3 regions of the Neobacillus sp. 114 genome follow, and region 3 is predicted to be linked to each of the others. Evidence: riboswitches for the same ligand, from Rfam matches in the RefSeq annotation. Region 3 holds a riboswitch; each other region holds the start of a gene.

Region 1 (6,257 bases), 650 kb from region 3:
CATTTCACCGTTCGCATAATATGCACCCTGCTGATAAACAATCGATGCTGCAGAACCAGTGTTAATTACTGAGTTTGTAGATTTACCAAAGATAATACCAGGTCCGCCAGTTGCCATAATAACAGCATCCGCAACGAATGATTTGATTTCCATTGTTTTTAAGTCTTGGGCAACGATTCCACGGCAAACGCCTTCCTCGTCAACGACTGCACCCAAAAACTCCCAGCCTTCATATTTAGTAACAAGCCCTGCTACCTCGTGGCGGCGAACCTGCTCATCTAATGCATATAAAAGCTGCTGACCAGTTGTAGCACCAGCAAATGCAGTTCTGTGGTGTTGAGTTCCCCCGAAACGGCGGAAGTCTAATAGACCTTCCGGAGTACGGTTAAACATAACACCCATCCGGTCAAATAAATTGATAATACCAGGCGCAGCATCACACATTGCCTTAACCGGAGGCTGGTTAGCCAAGAAATCTCCGCCGTAAACCGTATCATCAAAGTGAATCCATGGGGAATCCCCTTCACCTTTAGTATTTACTGCTCCATTAATACCGCCTTGGGCACAAACAGAGTGAGAGCGTTTAACAGGAACAAGAGAAAATAATTCTACAGGAGTTCCGTGTTCTGCAACTTTAATAGTCGCCATCAAGCCGGCCAATCCGCCACCGACAATGATCACCTTACCTTTACTCATCGTGACTCACTCCCTTAATCCAAATCCAATATTTTTCCAATCAAGAAATCATTAATTTATCAAACAAAAGCTAATAGAGTTTGAACGGCTACGATAGATAGAAGTACGAAAACTACCATCGTAAAATATGTAGCAATAGTTTGTGACCTTGGGGATTGCGTAATACCCCAGCTTACCATGAATGACCATAATCCGTTCGCAAAGTGGAAAATAGCTGAAATAATACCAATTACATAAAATGCAAACATGATTGGTGAAGAAAGAATATCATGCATCATTTGGAAGTTAACCTCAGCACCGAATGCAGCGGCAATACGTGTTTCCCAAACATGCCATGCGATAAAAATAAGAGTGATTACCCCTGATACACGCTGAAGCATGAACATCCAGTTTCTAAAGAAACCAAATCTTGAAACATTGTTTTTTGCTGTAAATGCAATGTACAATCCATAGATTGCATGGAACAGCAAAGGTAAATAAATTACTACTGTTTCAAGGACAATACGGAACGGAAGAGTCCCCATGAAATTTGCTGCTTTGTTGAAGGATTCCACTCCTTCTGTTGCAAAGTGGTTGACAATCAGGTGCTGTACAATGAATACCCCGATTGGGATAACCCCAAGCAACGAGTGCAGTCTCCGATTGAAAAATTCGCGATTCCCCGCCATTGATTTACCCCCTTTTAAATTTTAAAAAATGATGTTAAGTTTTTACTTCCTTCATTAATATAACCTAGCATCACTGTGACAATTATGTGACATGTCCATTTTACTCCCAACATCATAGAGCGTCAAGGAAACGGATACATAAAAAAGCGATGAAAAATAAAATTTTTAAAATATATTGATATTATGATAGATATGAATTTCGACATGTTATCATTTTGTAAGCGCTTTATTTTTGCTTGTAATTACCAACATCTTACGGGAGAATTTTTTTCCTATATCGGAAACGATAATTATGATAAGAAACAAGAACAAATATTGTAAAATAATAAATTTCTTTGCGACTTCTTTACATTATTAGAAAACTGTACTGAAACAGAACTCGATTTGTATATAATAGAATGATAGAAAGAGGGGAAGTAAATGAAAGATAGTGCAGTAATGGACCAAGATCTACAAACGCCGGAACCAAGGACAATCTCTATATTTGGCTATGAATTAATTAGAGAAGTTCTTCTTCCTGAAATTTTCGGCAAGGACACTCCTGAAATTCTTTACTGGGCAGGGAAACGTCTCGCCCGAAAATTTCCTTTGGAAAGCTACGAAAGCCTGATAGATTTTTTTGCAAAAGCTTCTTGGGGTGAGTTAGAAATTAAGAAGGAAGCAAAAAATGAGCTGGAATTCGAGTTGGCAAGTCCAATGATTGTATCGCGTGTTAAATCAAAAGCGGAAAACTTCTTTCAACTTGAAGCCGGCTTCCTTGCTCAGCAAATCGAAGTCCAAAAAGGGGCTATTGCGGAAACCTTCGAACACCCGGTCAAAAAATCGAACAAAGTTTGCTTCACCGTCAAATGGGATAAACTAGACTAAAAGAAAAGGGGGCCACAGGCCCCCTTTCTTAAGGCATAAATTCAGCTACGCCTCATGAACCGTCCTGCCGGACTCGCCAATCGGCGAGTTTTCATTTAATTTTCCCAAGTTCAAATGCCTCGTGCAAGGCTTCTACTGCTTTGAGCATATTTTTTTCTTCTACTACAGCTGATACTTTGATTTCTGAGGTGCTGACCATCTTTACAGGAATATTGCTGTTCGCAAGAACCTCAAACATTTTCGCAGCCACACCAGGATTAGAAATCATTCCGGAACCAACAATTGATACCTTTGCCAGTTTATTCTCAGCATCAAGCTGGTCATAGGCAAGTGTTTCTTTATTGTTTTCAAGCACATTTAAGGTTGGGATCCAATCATCGGTATGGATGGAAAAGGAGAGATTGGCAGCTCCCTCTTCTGTTGTGCTTTGAATAATAATATCCACATTAATTTGATTTTTGGCCAATGTCGTAAAAATAGTTGATAAGCTTGTTAATGAATTTCTAAGCCCTAAAACAGTAACACGTGTGATTCCATCTTCAAACGCGACTCCGCGTACGACTAAATTTTGTTCCATCGTTGCTTCCCCCTCAATTACAGTTCCTTCAACCTTCTCCATGCTAGAGCGGACCTCAAGCCTTACATTATAATTTTTTGCAAACTCGACCGCTCTTGGATGTAGAACTCCCGCACCCAAATTGGCCAGTTCAAGCATTTCGTCATACGATACCGATAATAATTTCCGAGCGTTCTTGACATAACGGGGATCCGTTGTAAATACCCCGGTTACATCGGTATAAATATCACATTTATCCGCATTTAGAGCAGCAGCCAACGCAACTGCAGTTGTATCAGAGCCCCCACGTCCGAGCGTAGTGATTTCCCCGTCTTCGGTAACCCCTTGGAATCCAGCCACGATGACGACTTTTCCCGCATGAAGCTGTTTTTGAACAGCATCAGTGTTTATTTTCGAAATCCTTGCATTGCCGTGAACAGGCTCTGTCATGATTCCAGCCTGCCAGCCTGTAAAGGAAACGGCCTCCAGCCCTTTTTGGTTTAAGGCCATCGAAAGCAATGCGATCGTCACCTGCTCACCTGTTGAGAGAAGCATATCCATTTCCCGCTTATTCGGCTGCTCGGATATTTCCTTTGCCATATTAACAAGCTGGTCCGTCGATTTTCCCATTGCCGAAACAACGACCACTACTTGGTTTCCACGTTCCTTTTCCCCCCGCACACATTCTGCGACATTTAGAATTTTTTCAATGCTGCCAACGGAGGTCCCGCCAAATTTCTGTACTATTAAACCCATGTCTTCCCCTTCTCTCAGTCATTCTTGTAAAAAAATAAAAAGCAATGGGAGCATATCCCATTGCTTTGAAAACACAAAATTAAAATTTTCGCGTTAGTAGACAATGAAAGATAGCGCTCCAAGACAACGGTCTTGACAATCCGGCATTTTTTCAATGACGAACCAGCAAGGAAAATAATGAGTGTTTCCCTACTTCGGCGAACATTCCCTTTCAAAGCCCATCGTTGAAGCTCATCCTTCTCCGGGCCTTTACTCTTGAAGCTCGCACCTCTACCTTCACTTAACTTATAAAAGTGATAGTCTATTAAATTTTTATTCATTATAGCATAGTAATATTAGAGTGACAATTATTGTGACTGAAGTTTTTTTATTAATTCTTCTGCCACATTTTGGGGGATTCCAATCCCTCTAAATTCCTCAAGGGTTGCCTCTTTCATTTTCTTAACAGAGCCAAATTCCTTTAATAGCTGCTTCTTGCGTTTTTCGCCAATCCCAGGAATATCGTCAAGTAGGGATTGGAATGCGGTTTTACCGCGTGTCTGCCGGTGGAAGGTAATCGCAAAGCGGTGAACTTCATCCTGGATTCGCTGGAGTAAATAAAATTCCTGGCTATTCCGGGCGAGCGCTACAATTTCTAATGGATTCCCATACATAAGCTGTGATGTGCGGTGCTTCTCATCCTTCACTAGTCCAGCGAGAGGTATGTCCAGCCCCAATTCATTTTCTAGCACATCGCGGACAGCTTCCACATGTCCCTTTCCACCGTCAATGATGATCAAGTCAGGCAGCGGAAGCTCTTCCTTTAGAGCCCTCGAGTATCTTCGTCTCGTTACCTCTCTCATTGATTCATAATCATCCGGGCCTTCAACAGACTTAATTTTATATTTCCGATATTCCCGCTTGTTTGCTTTGCCGTCTGTAAAAACAATCATCGCTGAAACTGGGTCTGTTCCTTGAATGTTAGAGTTATCAAAGGCTTCGATCCGGTGGGGCGTATAAATGCCAAGCATTTCTCCGAGGTTTTCAACGGCTTTGATCGTTCTTTCCTCATCTTTTTCAATAAGAGAGAATTTTTCATTCAAGGCGATTTTCGCATTTTTAATTGCCATTTTGACAAGGTCCTTCTTCTGGCCCCGCTGCGGCTTAATGACTTTTACTTCCAATAACTGCTCAGCCATCTGCAAATCCACATCGTCCTGGATGAGAATTTCCTTCGGTTTAAAATGGTTCGTCTTCTGATAAAATTGGCCGAGGAATGTGAGGATTTCTTCTTCCGGCTCATTATAAATAGGGAACATCGAAACGTCTCGTTCAATCAGCTTCCCCTGACGCACAAAAAATACTTGAACACACATCCAGCCTTTGTCAACGGCATAGCCGAATACGTCACGGTCAGTAAAATCCGTCATCGTGATCTTTTGTTTTTCCATGATTGTTTCAATATGAATGATTTTGTCACGGAATTCCTTTGCTCTTTCAAAATCAAGCTCTTCCGCGGCAGCCTGCATTTTTTCTGTCAGATCCTTTTTTATTTCCTTATAACCGCCATTTAAAAAGCGGGTAATTTCATCGGTCATTTGTTTATACTGTTCTTCTGAAACCTCATTTACACAAGGCGCCAGGCACTGCCCCAAGTGATAATAGAGGCAGACTCGGTCAGGAAGCGTAGAACATTTGCGGAGCGGATAAATCCGGTCAAGCAGTTTCTTTGTTTCGTTGGCAGCCCCTACGTTGGGATATGGACCAAAATACTTACCTTTATCCTTTTTTACTTTTCTTGTAATAATTAGCTTTGGGTGTCTTTCCGCAGTCAGCTTAATAAATGGATAAGTCTTATCATCCCTAAGCATGACATTATATTTCGGATCATATTTTTTTATTAAATTTAATTCAAGCAGAAGTGCTTCAATATTGGATGAGGTCACGATATACTCAAAGTCTTCAATCTCGTTTACCAAGCGAAGGGTTTTCCCATCATGCGAACCGGTAAAATAAGACCGAACACGGTTCTTTAATACTTTCGCCTTACCAACGTAGATAATCGATCCTTGACGATCCTTCATCAAGTAGCAGCCGGGCTGGTCCGGCAGCAGCGTTAACTTTTGTTTAATGGTTTCATTCATTCCGGCCGCTCCTCCCACTCAGAGTTTCTCTTCAAATTTTAAATCAATCTGCCCGCAAATTAAAGAGGGAGTCTTTAGAAAAAAGAAAACCTTAACCGAAGTACCGGTTAAGGTTATTTTAATTGAGGGCTTATAGATGCTTTTGAAGTAAGCCAGCTAAAGCTTCTTTTGGTTGGAAGCCGACAGTTTTATCAACAACTTCACCGTTTTTCAACACTAGTAAAGTTGGAATGCTCATTACTCCAAAATTAGAAGCCGTTTGCGGATTTTCATCCACGTCAAGTTTCGTGATTTTTACTTTATCTCCCATTTCAGCATCAAGCTCTTCTAAAACTGGCGCAATCATTTTGCAAGGTCCGCACCATGGTGCCCAGAAATCTACAAGAACAAGACCTGAACCTGTTTCAGTCGCAAAGTTTTGATCTGTTACGTGTGCAATAGCCATTTTTCATTGCCTCCCTAATTAATACTTAAATCTAACGAAAGTATAACATCGAATGGAAAATCACGCTAATAATCTGTTTCGCAGGTAATTTACCCTTTTTGCCTAATAAGTATTCTATGCAAACTCATGATAAAGGCGAGCGGAAC
Region 2 (6,257 bases), 120 kb from region 3:
TGTATGAAATTCCCGATTTACATTGACGAGTATTGTGTACATGATTTAAGGCAAATTCCCGTATTTATTGGAACACTTTATGGCGGATGGCCAGTCGGGGCTGTTCTATTGGTGATTATGTTAACATCTCGCTTTGCCATTTACGGAATGAATGGTATTACATTAGTTGTATATATTGTGATATTTGTGGCTACAGCCCTATTTTCAGGAAGATTTAATAGGTTTAATCGAAAAAATAAATTGATCAGTTCCGTATTGCTGACCATTGTCCTTGAGATTTTTACGACTTATGTCGCCTTATGGATGTCTGATATTTTCGTTGTGACAGAAGCATACATTTTTTATTTTATTATTCTGCCTCCTATTCTTATGTTTTTTATGGTATATATCATTGAATTATTGTCAGATGCTATGTATATCCGATCAAAAATAGTTAAGTTTGAAAAAATGGAGGTTGTCAGCCAACTGGCGGCAAGTATTTCACACGAAGTTCGAAATCCTTTAACCGTTGTAAAAGGATTTATGGAATTGCTTAAATCTCCTAATCTATCTCTAGACGAGAAGAAACGCTATATTGAACATATAGAAAGAGAACTTCATAATGCCGAATCGATTATTAGTGATTACCTGGCTTTTGCAAAACCAGCAATCGAAAAAGTAGAACCACTTCTAATCGAACAAGAAATCCGCAATGTCATTGATATCATGAAGCCTTTAGCAAAAATGAGTTCCGTGACTATTACAGATAACCTTGGTCAAGGAACGGTTCAAGGAAACAAGAACTATTTCCGCCAATGCTTTTTAAATTTAATAAAAAATGCGATCGAAGCAATGCCAAATGGCGGGGAGCTTCAAATAGTTTCAGCTCTTGAAAAAAATAAGGTCACAGTTAAAATAGTTGATACCGGTGTCGGCATGAGTAAAGAGCAAATAAACCGCTTCGGTGAGCCATACTACACCAGTAAAACAAAGGGCACAGGATTAGGTTCCATGGTCGCGGTGAAAACCATTCAGACGATGAATGGGAAGCTTGATATTGACAGTATCTTAAATGTCGGAACGACCATAACCATCACATTACCCGCCTTTATTACAGAATATAAAATGGTTCAGAAGGATAGCCAATTAAAGTTAGAAACCGAATTTTAGCAAAAAAAGAGCTTTAAGCTCTTTTTTATTATAATCCTATAAGTTTTAGCGCGCTAACAATGATGACCGCTGAGATGACCGTACGAAGGGGCTTTGTCGGTACTTTTGAAGATAAGGTACTCCCTATTAAAACGCCAGGGATCGACCCGATTAACAGGTTCCCTACAAGCATATAATTGACACTTCCAGCATTCGCGTGGAGGAGTCCGGCAACAGTCACTAATAAAAAGGCATGGGCAATATCGGTGCCAACCAGCTCAGATCCTTTCAAGCGGTAGAGATATAGCATGGCAAGGGCAAATAATGATCCTGATCCTATTGAAGTCAGGCCGACGATAAAGCCGAAACCGGCACCGATTAAAATTGTTAATGTTCGTTTTTCCTCAATCGGCCTTAATTGCCAGCGGTTCGGCCTGATTTTATTATCAAAAAATGTCTTAATTAAAATGGCTGTGGCCACTAGAATTAGAACATAGCCAAGTCCATGTTTGATAATTTGTTCTTGATTGTGGAAATATTTTTCAAAAACCTGAAGGATGAGAATGGCTCCTGCTGCACTTGGGACACTACCGATAGCAAGATACTTCATGAGTTTAAAGTTAATTGTTTTCTGTCTCCAATGCTGAATGACTCCAAACAGTTTTGTAATGGAGTTGTAAACAAGGTCCGTTCCCACCGCAATGGAAGGCTGAATTCCGACCATGATGAGCACTGGGGTTAACAATGCTGCCCCTCCAACCCCTGTTAATCCTACCAATAACCCAACTAATAATCCCATTAATGCAATTCCTATGCTCATGTTGGGGGCCTCCTTCTTTCATGATGAATTCCGAGTAAATATATGTGAATTATAGAGTTTGAAGGAGATTTTGTAAACACTTTTCTGAATTTATTAAAGAAATATTTTTGCAGTGAGGATAGAGGGAAAAAAGATTAGCGGATACATTGAGGCCATGAAGGACATAATGGACAAGGGAACAACTAAAAATGTCCTTCATCAAGGTTATGAAGGACATTTTGAAACAGGTAACGGAAGGTTTTGGTCTTCAACGGGGTTATGAAGGACATTATGAATTGGTGACAACATGAATTTGTCCTTCATCAAAAAAATGAAGGACAAATCCAACCAGAATCCGGTTATTTTTGTCCTTCTTAAACCGATATCAAATTATATCATTCTACAAAACTTCCACTGCACTGTTCTGCAACAGCACATTTCGAAGCGTTTTAGTCTCCTCATCGTTTAATGGAATCAGCGGCAAGCGCAGACCGCCAGCATTGATCCCTTTCATATTTAAAGCTGCTTTTACAGGTGCTGGGCTAGGCGCTGCAAATAAAGCCTTCATAATGGGCAGTAATTCACGGTGTGCTGCAGCAGCGCCCGCCAAATCCCCATTTTTAAAGCGTGTAACCATATCCTGCATTTCATTCCCGATAATATGAGATGCAACGGAAATCACACCAACGCCGCCAATCGAAAGCACCGGCAAGGTCATTCCATCATCACCACTGTATAAAGAAAAGTCATCAGCAGTTTGTTTAACAATTTCGGCCATGTCATCCAAGTGGCCGCTAGCTTCCTTAACCGCTACGATATTAGGAATCTGAGAAAGGCGGATGACCGTTTCAGCAGATATATTGACGACACTGCGGCCCGGAATATTATAAAGCATAACCGGAAGAGAAGTAGATTCAGCAATCGCTTTAAAATGCTGATACATGCCCTCCTGGGATGGTTTATTATAGTATGGTGCAACGAGCATGATGCCGTCTACGCCGACTTCCTCTGCTAGCTTTGTTAGACTGATTGAGGATCTTGTGTTGTTGGAGCCAGTGCCTGCAATAACGGGAACTCTCCCGTCCACAACTTCAACCACAAATTTAAATAATGCCACTTTTTCCTCAGTTGATAAGGTAGGGGACTCACCAGTTGTTCCACAAACCACCAACCCGTCAGTACCATTCGCTAATAAATAATTTACTAAATCACTCGTCGCATTAAAATCAATTTCGCCATGCTGATCAAACGGAGTCACCATTGCTGTTAAAACTTGGCCAAAGTACATAAATTTCACCCTTTTAAAATTATTTTTAAAAAGAGGTAAGGCCAAACGCAAAAAGCAGCTGAGGGAAGGGCCCAACAGCTGCATCAGAAACGTTAATTTTACAAGTTCCCCTGCGTGAGATAGCCCTCCATATAGTTTCCTATATGACAATTCTGTATTTATTCAATAACAGAACCAGCTTCCGGAACAATGAGATCCTCAGAAGCTTCGGCAAATTCCCCTTTCTGCCACCGTCAACGGGTCCCATTACCCTTGGATGGTTTACTGATGGTCTTTGCGCCTCTATCCTCACTTCATAAGGTATGAAGTAAGAAGTATGTAATTAAAATTAATATAACAGAATATTCCTATTTGTTCAAGGGGTTTTTATAAAAAACACTAAAATCGTATATTTATTGATAGTTATATAGCATTGGGAGGAGAGCAGGGATTAACAGACTACGCTTCTTTTTTGAGTTTTTTCCCAATTATCCTTAAAATGGAGGTAATGTTGAAGAGGTGAATTATTGTGAAAATCGAAAATATTTTAATTGTCAGTCCCATGTATCAGGAGCTTCGGGCATACATCCAAAATGCGGGCGTCCAAAAGAATTTCCGTTATATCCCGGAGGATGAAGTTATTCAGGATAATTTGAAATGGGCGGATGCACTTGTATCTTTTAATCTCAAATCCGATTACGATTACAGTCATTTAAAATGGGTGCACTCGCTCGGTGCGGGAGTTGACCGTTTTTTATTTAAAAATGCCTGGGACGATAGTGTACTTTTGACAAGGACCATTTGTTCGTTTGGTCAAAGAATCGGAGAGTATTGTTTAAGCTACATATTAAGAGATTTACAATTTCACGAGGAGTTCCGGGAATTACAGTTGCAGAAAAAATGGCAGCAAAGGACTCCGAAGTTATTAAACGAACTCAAAGTGATGGTTTATGGAACCGGTGAAATTGGACAGGCTGCCGCGAAGCTTTTGTCTGGTTTCGGAGTGGAAGTTTACGGCGTCTCCCAAAGTGGAAAAGAAAAAGAGTATTTTAATGATGTAATGACTGTTGAATCTCATTTTACCCTACTAGGGGAAATGGATGTGATCATCAACACGATGCCGCTAACGGAACAAACGGCTGGATTTTTTAATAGTCAAGTTTTTCAAAAAGTAACAAATTCCGGTTTTATTAATGTTGGGCGAGGGGCATCGGTGGATGAAGAAGCATTGCTGCAAGCTTTGGAAGACGGGCAGGTCCGTTATGCTGTCTTGGATGTGTTTGCACAGGAGCCGCTGCCGGAAAATCATCCATTATGGAAACATCCTGGCGTACTGATTACCCCTCATATTTCAGCGGTAACGTCACCAGAAGAAGGTGCAGCGTGTTTTTTGGATACACTTAAAAACTTGGAAGAAAACAAACCTCTTAACAATAGAGTAGATACCAAGAAGGGATATTAGAATAGCAGGAGGATGAACGAAAATGACAGGAGTAATTGGCTTTATTGGCCTTGGAAATATGGGAGAGCCTATGGTCATGAATTTATTGAAGGCTGGTTTTCAGGTGAAGGTTTACAATCGAACTCCCGAGAAAACAAAGGCAGTTGTTGAAGCTGGCGCCGAGCAAGTGAACAGGCCTGCAGACGCCGCAGCACCTGGCGGAATCGTGATTACTATGGTGGCAAACGATCAGGCAGTAGAAGAGCTCGTTATGGGACCAAATGGGTTTGGGGAAGTGCTGGGGCAGGGCGGTATCCATTTATCAATGAGTACAATAGCTCCAGCAACATCACGAAAATTAGCAACTTATCATCAGGAGCATGGCAGCCAATATGTGGCCTCCCCAGTTTTTGGTCGTCCGGAAGCAGCGGCAGCTCAAAAATTGAATATTCTTAGCTCAGGGTCCAGTGTAGCGAAAGAGCGGGTAAAACACATCCAGGATGCTCTTGGCCAGCGTGTTTTTGATGTAGGGGAGGAGCCTGAAAGTGCCAATGTCATCAAGTTAGGCGGAAATTTTATGATTATGGCAGCAATGGAAGCAATGGCCGAAGCCTTTAATCTAGCTGAGAAAAATGGTATAGACCGGCAGCTGGCTGCTGAAATTTATGCATCAACCTTATTTAATTGTACAGTGTATCAAGGTTATGGCCAGATGATTGCCAAAAAGCAGTTTGAACCGGCGGGTTTTCAGCTGGCGCTCGGTCTTAAGGATTGCAACCTAGTTTTGGAGGAGGCAAACTCGACCCAGACACCGATGCCGTTAGCGGGTCTATTGCATAACCGCCTGCTAGCCTCAGTGGCCAAAAATCGCGGAAATCAGGATTGGGCAGCACTTACTAGAATTGCTCTTGAAGAAGCGGGATTGGAATAACAGGGTGCAGTGATGAATGTTGCTGAAAAAGTAAGAAAAATAAGAAAAATTGAAGGTATACGCTCATTAATTTCGTGTTCTGGCAGGAGATTAGCCGTAAAAGTAGAACATTATAATCAAACACCTAGAATTGCTTCTTGGAGTAGATAAAACAGGGAGTGGTTAGATGTCAAACCTTTTGAACAGAAAAATTTTATTGGCAAGCAGGCCAGTAGGAATGCCAGATGAAAGTAATTTTGAATTTATTGAGGAGAATGTTCCAGAACTTCAGGATGGTGAAGTATTGATTCGTTCTCTGTATTTGTCTGTAGACCCTTATATGAGGGGCCGGATGTCGGCTGCCAAATCTTATGCCAAGCCATATGAAGTCGGTCAGCCATTTAAAGGTGGGGTAGTTGGAAAAGTAGTCGAATCGAAAAATTCTCGGTTTGAAGCGGGCCAGTATGTAGACGGACTACTTGAATGGGCTGAATATAACGTTTCTGATGGAAGCGGCCTTCGCAGACTTAATCCAGAAATGGCACCTGTGACCACGGCACTTCATGTGCTCGGAATGCCTGGCTTGACCGCATATTTTGGATTGCTATACATAGGGGAGCCGAAGGAAGGGGAAACGGTTGTCGTTTCAGGTGCATCTGGAGCGGTCGGCACTGTTGTTGGTCAAATCGCTAAACTGAAAGGCTGCCGGGTT
Region 3 (6,257 bases):
TCACCATTTGTCCATTTTGGTATCGATTATTGGTGCTTTTCAAATTAAACACTCCTTCTGTTATCTAATTGAGTATACCACATATTTACAAAACTGTTTGGTTGTTCAGGGGCATTTTTTTGTTTTTTTTGTTGCTTTAATTTAACGTTTTTAATATTGATTTTAACTAATTTAATTTTTTAAATAAATTAAATTAAAAATATTAATTTATCCTTTAAATTATTATGAAAGTGATGTATGATATGGTTAATAAAGGAAGGGAGAATAAAATGGCTTACCCGTTAATTACTAATTGCCCCGTTTGCAGCAAACAATTAAACATTACTAAACTGCAGTGTAAACATTGCCACACGACGGTGGAAAATGAATTCGAATTATCAAAGCTTGCCTCACTTGGACAGGAACAGCTTCATTTTATTGAAATTTTCCTGAAGTGCCGCGGAAGTATTAAAGAAGTCGAAAAAGAACTTGGGATTTCTTATCCGACCGTTAGAGGGAAATTAGACGACATCATTTCGGCCTTGGGCTACTCAGCAAACCGGAAGCCGGAGGTTGATAAGAAGAAGGTTGTATCCATGCTGGAAAAAGGGGAAATCACTGCCGAAGAGGCTATTGCCTTATTAAAAGAGGGGGATATGTAAATGAAAGATGAAATCTCTAGAGTGTTAACGTTGGTCGAGGAAGGTAAGCTTGATAAAGAAAAAGCGACTGAACTGATTAACATCCTTCAAGGGAAGGAACTAACTGTTGAATTAAAGAAAGAAACCTCATCATATGGCAGCAAAATGCTAAAAATCCGAGTTAATTCCCATGAAGGTGACAATGTTAATGTCAATCTTCCCATTAATCTTGTGAAAGCAGTGTTGAAGGTGGGCACCAGCATTGCCGAAAGAATTCCGCAAGCGGAAAAGTATGTGAAAGATATCAATGTAGATTTGTTGATAGAAGCGATTGAAAACGAACTAGACGGCCAAATTGTTGATGTTACTTCCGCAAATGGCGATAAAGTATTTGTGGTGATTGAATAAGCATGTTAAAGGTGGGTTTAAAAGTAAAAGGAAAAAGCTTTATGGTACCTGTTCCTTATGTTGTATTAAAACTATTTAGTTCGGTTATCACATCTAGAAGATTTATTGATTTTATAAACAAATCGATTAAAAAAGGCGGGGAAAAATTCGTCTTTCCAAAGATAGAAAAAAGGGACTTGAAGCCTTTATTGGATGGTCTGACCAAGTATAAAGGCCTGTTGTTAGTGGATACGAAATTAAAAGATGGGACAGAGGTTACTATTAGATTATAAAAAAATGGCTCCTTGGGAGCCATTTTTAATTTTAATTGTTTAAATCACACTTCTCCAAAGGAATAACCTTTGTTTTCTTTGTGAATTTATAGCCTAACCAAAGGATAAGGAATAATGGCAGACCGATATAGGATACTAAAACACCGTTCCAATCAATATGATCGCCCATAAATGCTGAATAGTTTTGCCCAATTACGACAATGGCGCAAACAATAAATGCAAAGATTGGGCCAAATGGGAACAGCTTTGATTTATATGGCAATAAATTTAGATCTTTGCCTTGAGCTACATAAGCTCTGCGGAAACGGTAATGACAAATCGCAATTCCTAGCCATGCGATAAAGCCGGACATACCGGAAGCATTTAAAAGCCATACATAAACTGTACCATCGCCAAAGAGGGATGCCAGAAAAGCAAGTGTTCCGACTAATGCTGTTACAATTAAAGCATTAACTGGCACACCATTTTTGTTCAATTTACCAAGAAATTTTGGTGCTTTTCCTTCACGTGCCAAATCCCAAAGCATCCGAGTCGATGCATACATTCCTGAATTACCTGCTGATAAAACAGCTGTTAAAATGACTGCGTTCATGACAGAAGCAGCAAATGCGATTCCTGCTTTTTGGAAAACAAGCGTAAATGGACTTACGGCAACATCTCCATTAGCAAGGTTTTCATTTGTGTAAGGAATAATAAGACCAATAACAAGAATAGCTAACACATAGAATAAAAGAATTCGCCAAAAAACTTGCTTTACTGCACGCGGAATTGATTTTTCTGGGTTATCTGTTTCACCCGCTGCAACACCTAAAAGTTCAGTTCCTTGGAAGGAAAATCCAGCTGCCATAAAGATTCCAAGCATAGCCATGAATCCGCCATGGAATGGTGCATCTCCAACTGTAAAGTTTTTAAAGCCAATTGCTTCATTTCCCATAATTCCAAAAATCATTAACGTACCAGCAATGATAAAGATCACAACAGTTACAACTTTAATTAATGAGAACCAATATTCCGCCTCGCCAAATCCCTTAACGGAAAGATAATTTAACAAGAACATGATAACTAAAAAGATGCTGCTCCATAATAGTGAAGGAGAATCTGGGAACCAGAATTTCATAATCATTGTTACTGCAGAAAGTTCTGCTGCAATCGTAATAGCCCAGTTGTACCAATAGTTCCAGCCTAGGGCAAAGCCAAGGGATGGATCCACGAATTTCGTAGCATAGGTACTAAAGCTTCCTGCTACCGGCATGTAGGCACCCATTTCAGCTAAGCTTTGCATTAAGAAATAAACCATAATGCCAATAACAAGATATGAAAGAATCGCTCCGCCAGGTCCCGCACTATGGATCGCTCCGCCGCTGGCAAGAAATAATCCGGTCCCGATGGTTCCACCAAGAGAAATCATCGTAAGATGGCGGGACTTTAAGCTCCGTCTTAATTCATTTTTATCATTTTTCGGACCCGTGGGCCTAGTGTATATTTCGTCTTTACTTACCTGCGATGTTTGCATGCTTATGACTCCTTTTAAATTTTTTTATAGGAAGGAGTTTGGAATAAAAAATGCCCTCGAAGCAGATTCGACGGCATTTGTATATACCCCGCATCATACCTTCCGAAAGATAGCTCAACACGTAAAGCTGGTAAGGCTAAACGTGACAGTTCTGTTCCTGTTCGGAGACAGCCCCAGCATGTTTCTCCAGAGAGAAAAACACACTTCGGCAGCTTTTCCTTTCAAACGGAGTCAAAAACATCTCTGCGTCTCGTCCATTTTACTGATAAAAACCGCGACCTCTACCTCATCGGTTTTGATGAGGATTTAATATTAAAAATGATATATTACTAGAGTATATACGTTTTAATAAATTTGTCAATATTATATTTTGGAAACGAGGGTTTAAGGGGTTTTTGTAAGGTGAATATTAATGTAATATGCCTTTATAATTATTCAACTTAATCTTTGGGCTCTATTTCCAGATAATTAATTGTTTTTTAAATATATTAATTAGTTTACATCCTAGCTATGAATCGTTATCATTTTTTTAAATAAATAGTGGAAAGACAGGAGAAATATTCATGCAGATGGTTGGAATTATTATCGGTTCTTTTATAATTGTAACTGCATTCAATCTTTTCCTTATCCCTCACGAGGTTTTAAGTAGCGGGATGAGCGGAATTTCGATGATAGTAGGAATGATTACCCCCATAAACACAGGAGTGGCTAATCTTTTGTTGAACCTTCCCCTTTTAATCATTGGCTATAAAATGCTAGGAAAAAGATTTATCTTTAATTCAATCTTTTCAGTGTTCGTTATTTCTTTAGGACTTTATTTAGTACCAGTGTTTCCAGTTGCGAAAGATACCATCCTTTCATCAATATTTGGCGGAGCTTTGACCGGTCTGGGGGTTGGAATCGTATTTCGAAGCTCAGGTTCAACGGGCGGATTTGATATCATCGGAATGATTGTTTCCCGGAAGAAAGACTTTCCAATCGGGGTGCTCCTCTCCGGAATGAACGCGGTTGTTATTGTAATTAGCGGATTTTTATTCAATTGGGATTCGGCCCTCAATACGTTGGTTTCGATTTTTGTTACAGGAAAAGTGGTTGACGCTATTTACACGGACCATGTCAAATTAACTTTAATGATAATAACAGAAAAGGGCGAAGAAATGAGAAATCATTTGGTGGCCAACTTATACCGTGGACTCACCATTATGGATGGGGTTGGAGGATATACAAATGGCAGCAGAAAGATTTTAATCTCGGTCATTTCAAGATATGAGTTAAACGAGGTTAAATCTCTTATTTCTGAAGTCGATCCGACAGCTTTTGTGAATATTACAGAAACGATAGAAGTAATGGGGTTGTTTCATCGGCCTAGCCCGTAATAATGTTTTTAAAAATAGAGGCCGTCTCAGTACCATGGGAGTTTAGTTCCGTTTATGAGACGGCCTCTATTTTGTATTTTTAATTGTTTATATATTTTTCAAAAACAAAGCCAAAATCTTTGACACAATATTGTTTTTTACTTTCCTCGAGCCACTGGAATGCTGCCTGATTCAACATTTTAAATTGAACAACCAAATTGTTGTCAGGAGTGGAGACGCGACCTAATGTTGTGGAAGCGACATCGAGACTTTGCTTGGCAAACTGAAGTGAAATTTCATTTTCATGGGTAATCTCGGAAATTTTTATAAGTGCCTTGTATAAATCTTTGACTTCCTCGATATGCTTTTTATGAATGTCAATGGAGAAAGGCTGAGAGCCGATTTTGAATTTGATTTCTACGTCTAGGTCGACTGTACCGGCCGTTTCCAACATAACATCTGATATTTTTTTTGTGGCATAGCTGTACCGATAAAGCATCCGCTTTTTGCTTGTAGCACTAGTACCATCAAGATGGATGAGAGCATTGTTTGTAAAGCAATACTCATCAGATTTTGATTTAATTAAGAAATAAATCTTCTCATTATCCTCATGCATTACGTAATCATCGGCATCCACCTTATCATAATCGGAAGGCTTAATCACCGACCCTACATCACTTAATCCCAACAAATCTGAAGCCACTTTTCCAAACGTTGTGTCAACCTCTCTCTACTTATAATATTTGCCATTCTTATGTACGAATAGGAGGTGCAGAGGTTTCGTTATTTGAATGACAATTTAAAATTTATTTCCAACATTTTTAGAGTATGTATTTTATTTTAAGGGAAAATCAGTATTAACAAACTATTCAGAAATCTGTTATACTTTAGAGTATTGAAATATTCAAAGCTGACAAGAGTTAAAGGGGAAAACAATGCGTCCTATCATTTTAGGCATCTTTGCCGCTTTCTTTTTTGCATTTACATTTATTTTAAACAGGGCAATGGACCTTGCTGGCGGCAGCTGGGTTTGGAGTGCATCACTAAGATATTTCTTTATGATTCCATTTTTATTGCTTATTGTAATGGGGAGGAAAAATCTTAAGCCACTCTTGAAAGAGCTGAAAACGGCACCAGGAAAATGGACTTTATGGAGTTGTATTGGCTTCGGTTTGTTTTATGCGCCGCTTTGTTTTTCTGCTTCCTATGCCCCCGGTTGGCTAATTGCTGCAACCTGGCAAATAACCATTATTTCAGGTTCCCTTTTAGCTCCCCTCTTTTATGAAAAGGTCATGACCATTAACGGCCCAATTATAGTGAGAGGGAAAATTCCCTTTAAAGGGCTGGCAATGTCATTAATCATTCTGATGGGAATCGTTTTAATGCAGCTTGAGCAGGCGGGTACCCTTTCGGTTACGGCAATCGTATTAGGAGTAATGCCTGTTATAATTGCTTCTTTTGCTTACCCGCTTGGAAATCGTAAAATGATGGATATTTGCGGTGGAAGACTTGATGTTTTTCAGCGTGTTCTCGGAATGACTCTGGCAAGCATGCCCTTTTGGCTGATTTTGTCCATATATGGCCTAGTTACAGAGGGACCTCCAAGTATAGGGCAAACATTTCAATCCGGGTTAGTGGCTATTTCCTCCGGGGTAATAGCTACCATCCTGTTTTTTCAGGCGACTGATTTGGTAAGAGGAAATATGCAAAAGCTAGCCGCTGTAGAAGCAACACAGGCGATGGAGGTTTTATTCGCTTTAATTGGGGAAGTATGGCTCCTAAATACTTCTTTGCCAAATGCCGTTTCTTGGCTGGGAATGCTGCTTGTAATGGGTGGTATGGTTCTTCATAGCTATATAACTCATAAAAAGGCACCGCTCAGTGCCAGCAAGGAAAGTGCTTAATATTTAAAAAGAGGCTTTAGAGACAGCCTCTTTTTTGTTATCCATTTAAATATGGCTCGAGTTTGTCTATTAATCCTTGCATTATAGCTGCATTTTCCTTATACATTTCTTTAGACTTTTCGCAATCAGTTGATAGTGAAAAAATTTCCAAATCCGCCTGGGCCTTTTTTAGACTGGCCATTAAT

What was found. A riboswitch is a leader RNA that binds a small molecule or an ion and turns the genes downstream of it on or off. The one in region 3 is predicted to bind lysine.
Region 1: linked by a shared signal. The riboswitch ahead of QNN06_RS24840 (aspartate kinase) and the one ahead of QNN06_RS21405 (amino acid permease) in region 3 are both predicted to bind lysine.
Region 2: linked by a shared signal. The riboswitch ahead of dapA (4-hydroxy-tetrahydrodipicolinate synthase) and the one ahead of QNN06_RS21405 (amino acid permease) in region 3 are both predicted to bind lysine.

What each region holds. Positions count from the first base shown of each region.
Region 1 is NZ_CP126144.1:5,054,754-5,061,010, forward strand. Features, by position in the region: gene sdhA (succinate dehydrogenase flavoprotein subunit) at 1-696, opposite strand, end outside; gene QNN06_RS24830 (succinate dehydrogenase cytochrome b558 subunit) at 756-1,364, opposite strand; gene QNN06_RS24835 (YslB family protein) at 1,785-2,231, shown strand; gene QNN06_RS24840 (aspartate kinase) at 2,323-3,543, opposite strand; lysine riboswitch at 3,647-3,824, opposite strand; gene uvrC (excinuclease ABC subunit UvrC) at 3,891-5,666, opposite strand; gene trxA (thioredoxin) at 5,797-6,111, opposite strand.
Region 2 is NZ_CP126144.1:4,282,990-4,289,246, reverse strand. Features, by position in the region: gene QNN06_RS20810 (ATP-binding protein) at 1-1,149, shown strand, start outside; gene QNN06_RS20805 (sulfite exporter TauE/SafE family protein) at 1,178-1,948, opposite strand; gene dapA (4-hydroxy-tetrahydrodipicolinate synthase) at 2,328-3,215, opposite strand; lysine riboswitch at 3,328-3,508, opposite strand; gene QNN06_RS20795 (D-2-hydroxyacid dehydrogenase) at 3,724-4,656, shown strand; gene QNN06_RS20790 (NAD(P)-dependent oxidoreductase) at 4,679-5,566, shown strand; gene QNN06_RS20785 (NADP-dependent oxidoreductase) at 5,733-6,257, shown strand, end outside.
Region 3 is NZ_CP126144.1:4,404,634-4,410,890, reverse strand. Features, by position in the region: gene QNN06_RS21425 (hypothetical protein) at 1-43, opposite strand, end outside; gene QNN06_RS21420 (DUF2089 domain-containing protein) at 270-641, shown strand; gene QNN06_RS21415 (SHOCT-like domain-containing protein) at 642-1,028, shown strand; gene QNN06_RS21410 (hypothetical protein) at 1,031-1,300, shown strand; gene QNN06_RS21405 (amino acid permease) at 1,332-2,813, opposite strand; lysine riboswitch at 2,916-3,105, opposite strand; gene QNN06_RS21400 (YitT family protein) at 3,377-4,189, shown strand; gene QNN06_RS21395 (PH domain-containing protein) at 4,269-4,871, opposite strand; gene QNN06_RS21390 (DMT family transporter) at 5,104-6,072, shown strand; gene QNN06_RS21385 (DUF421 domain-containing protein) at 6,110-6,257, opposite strand, start outside.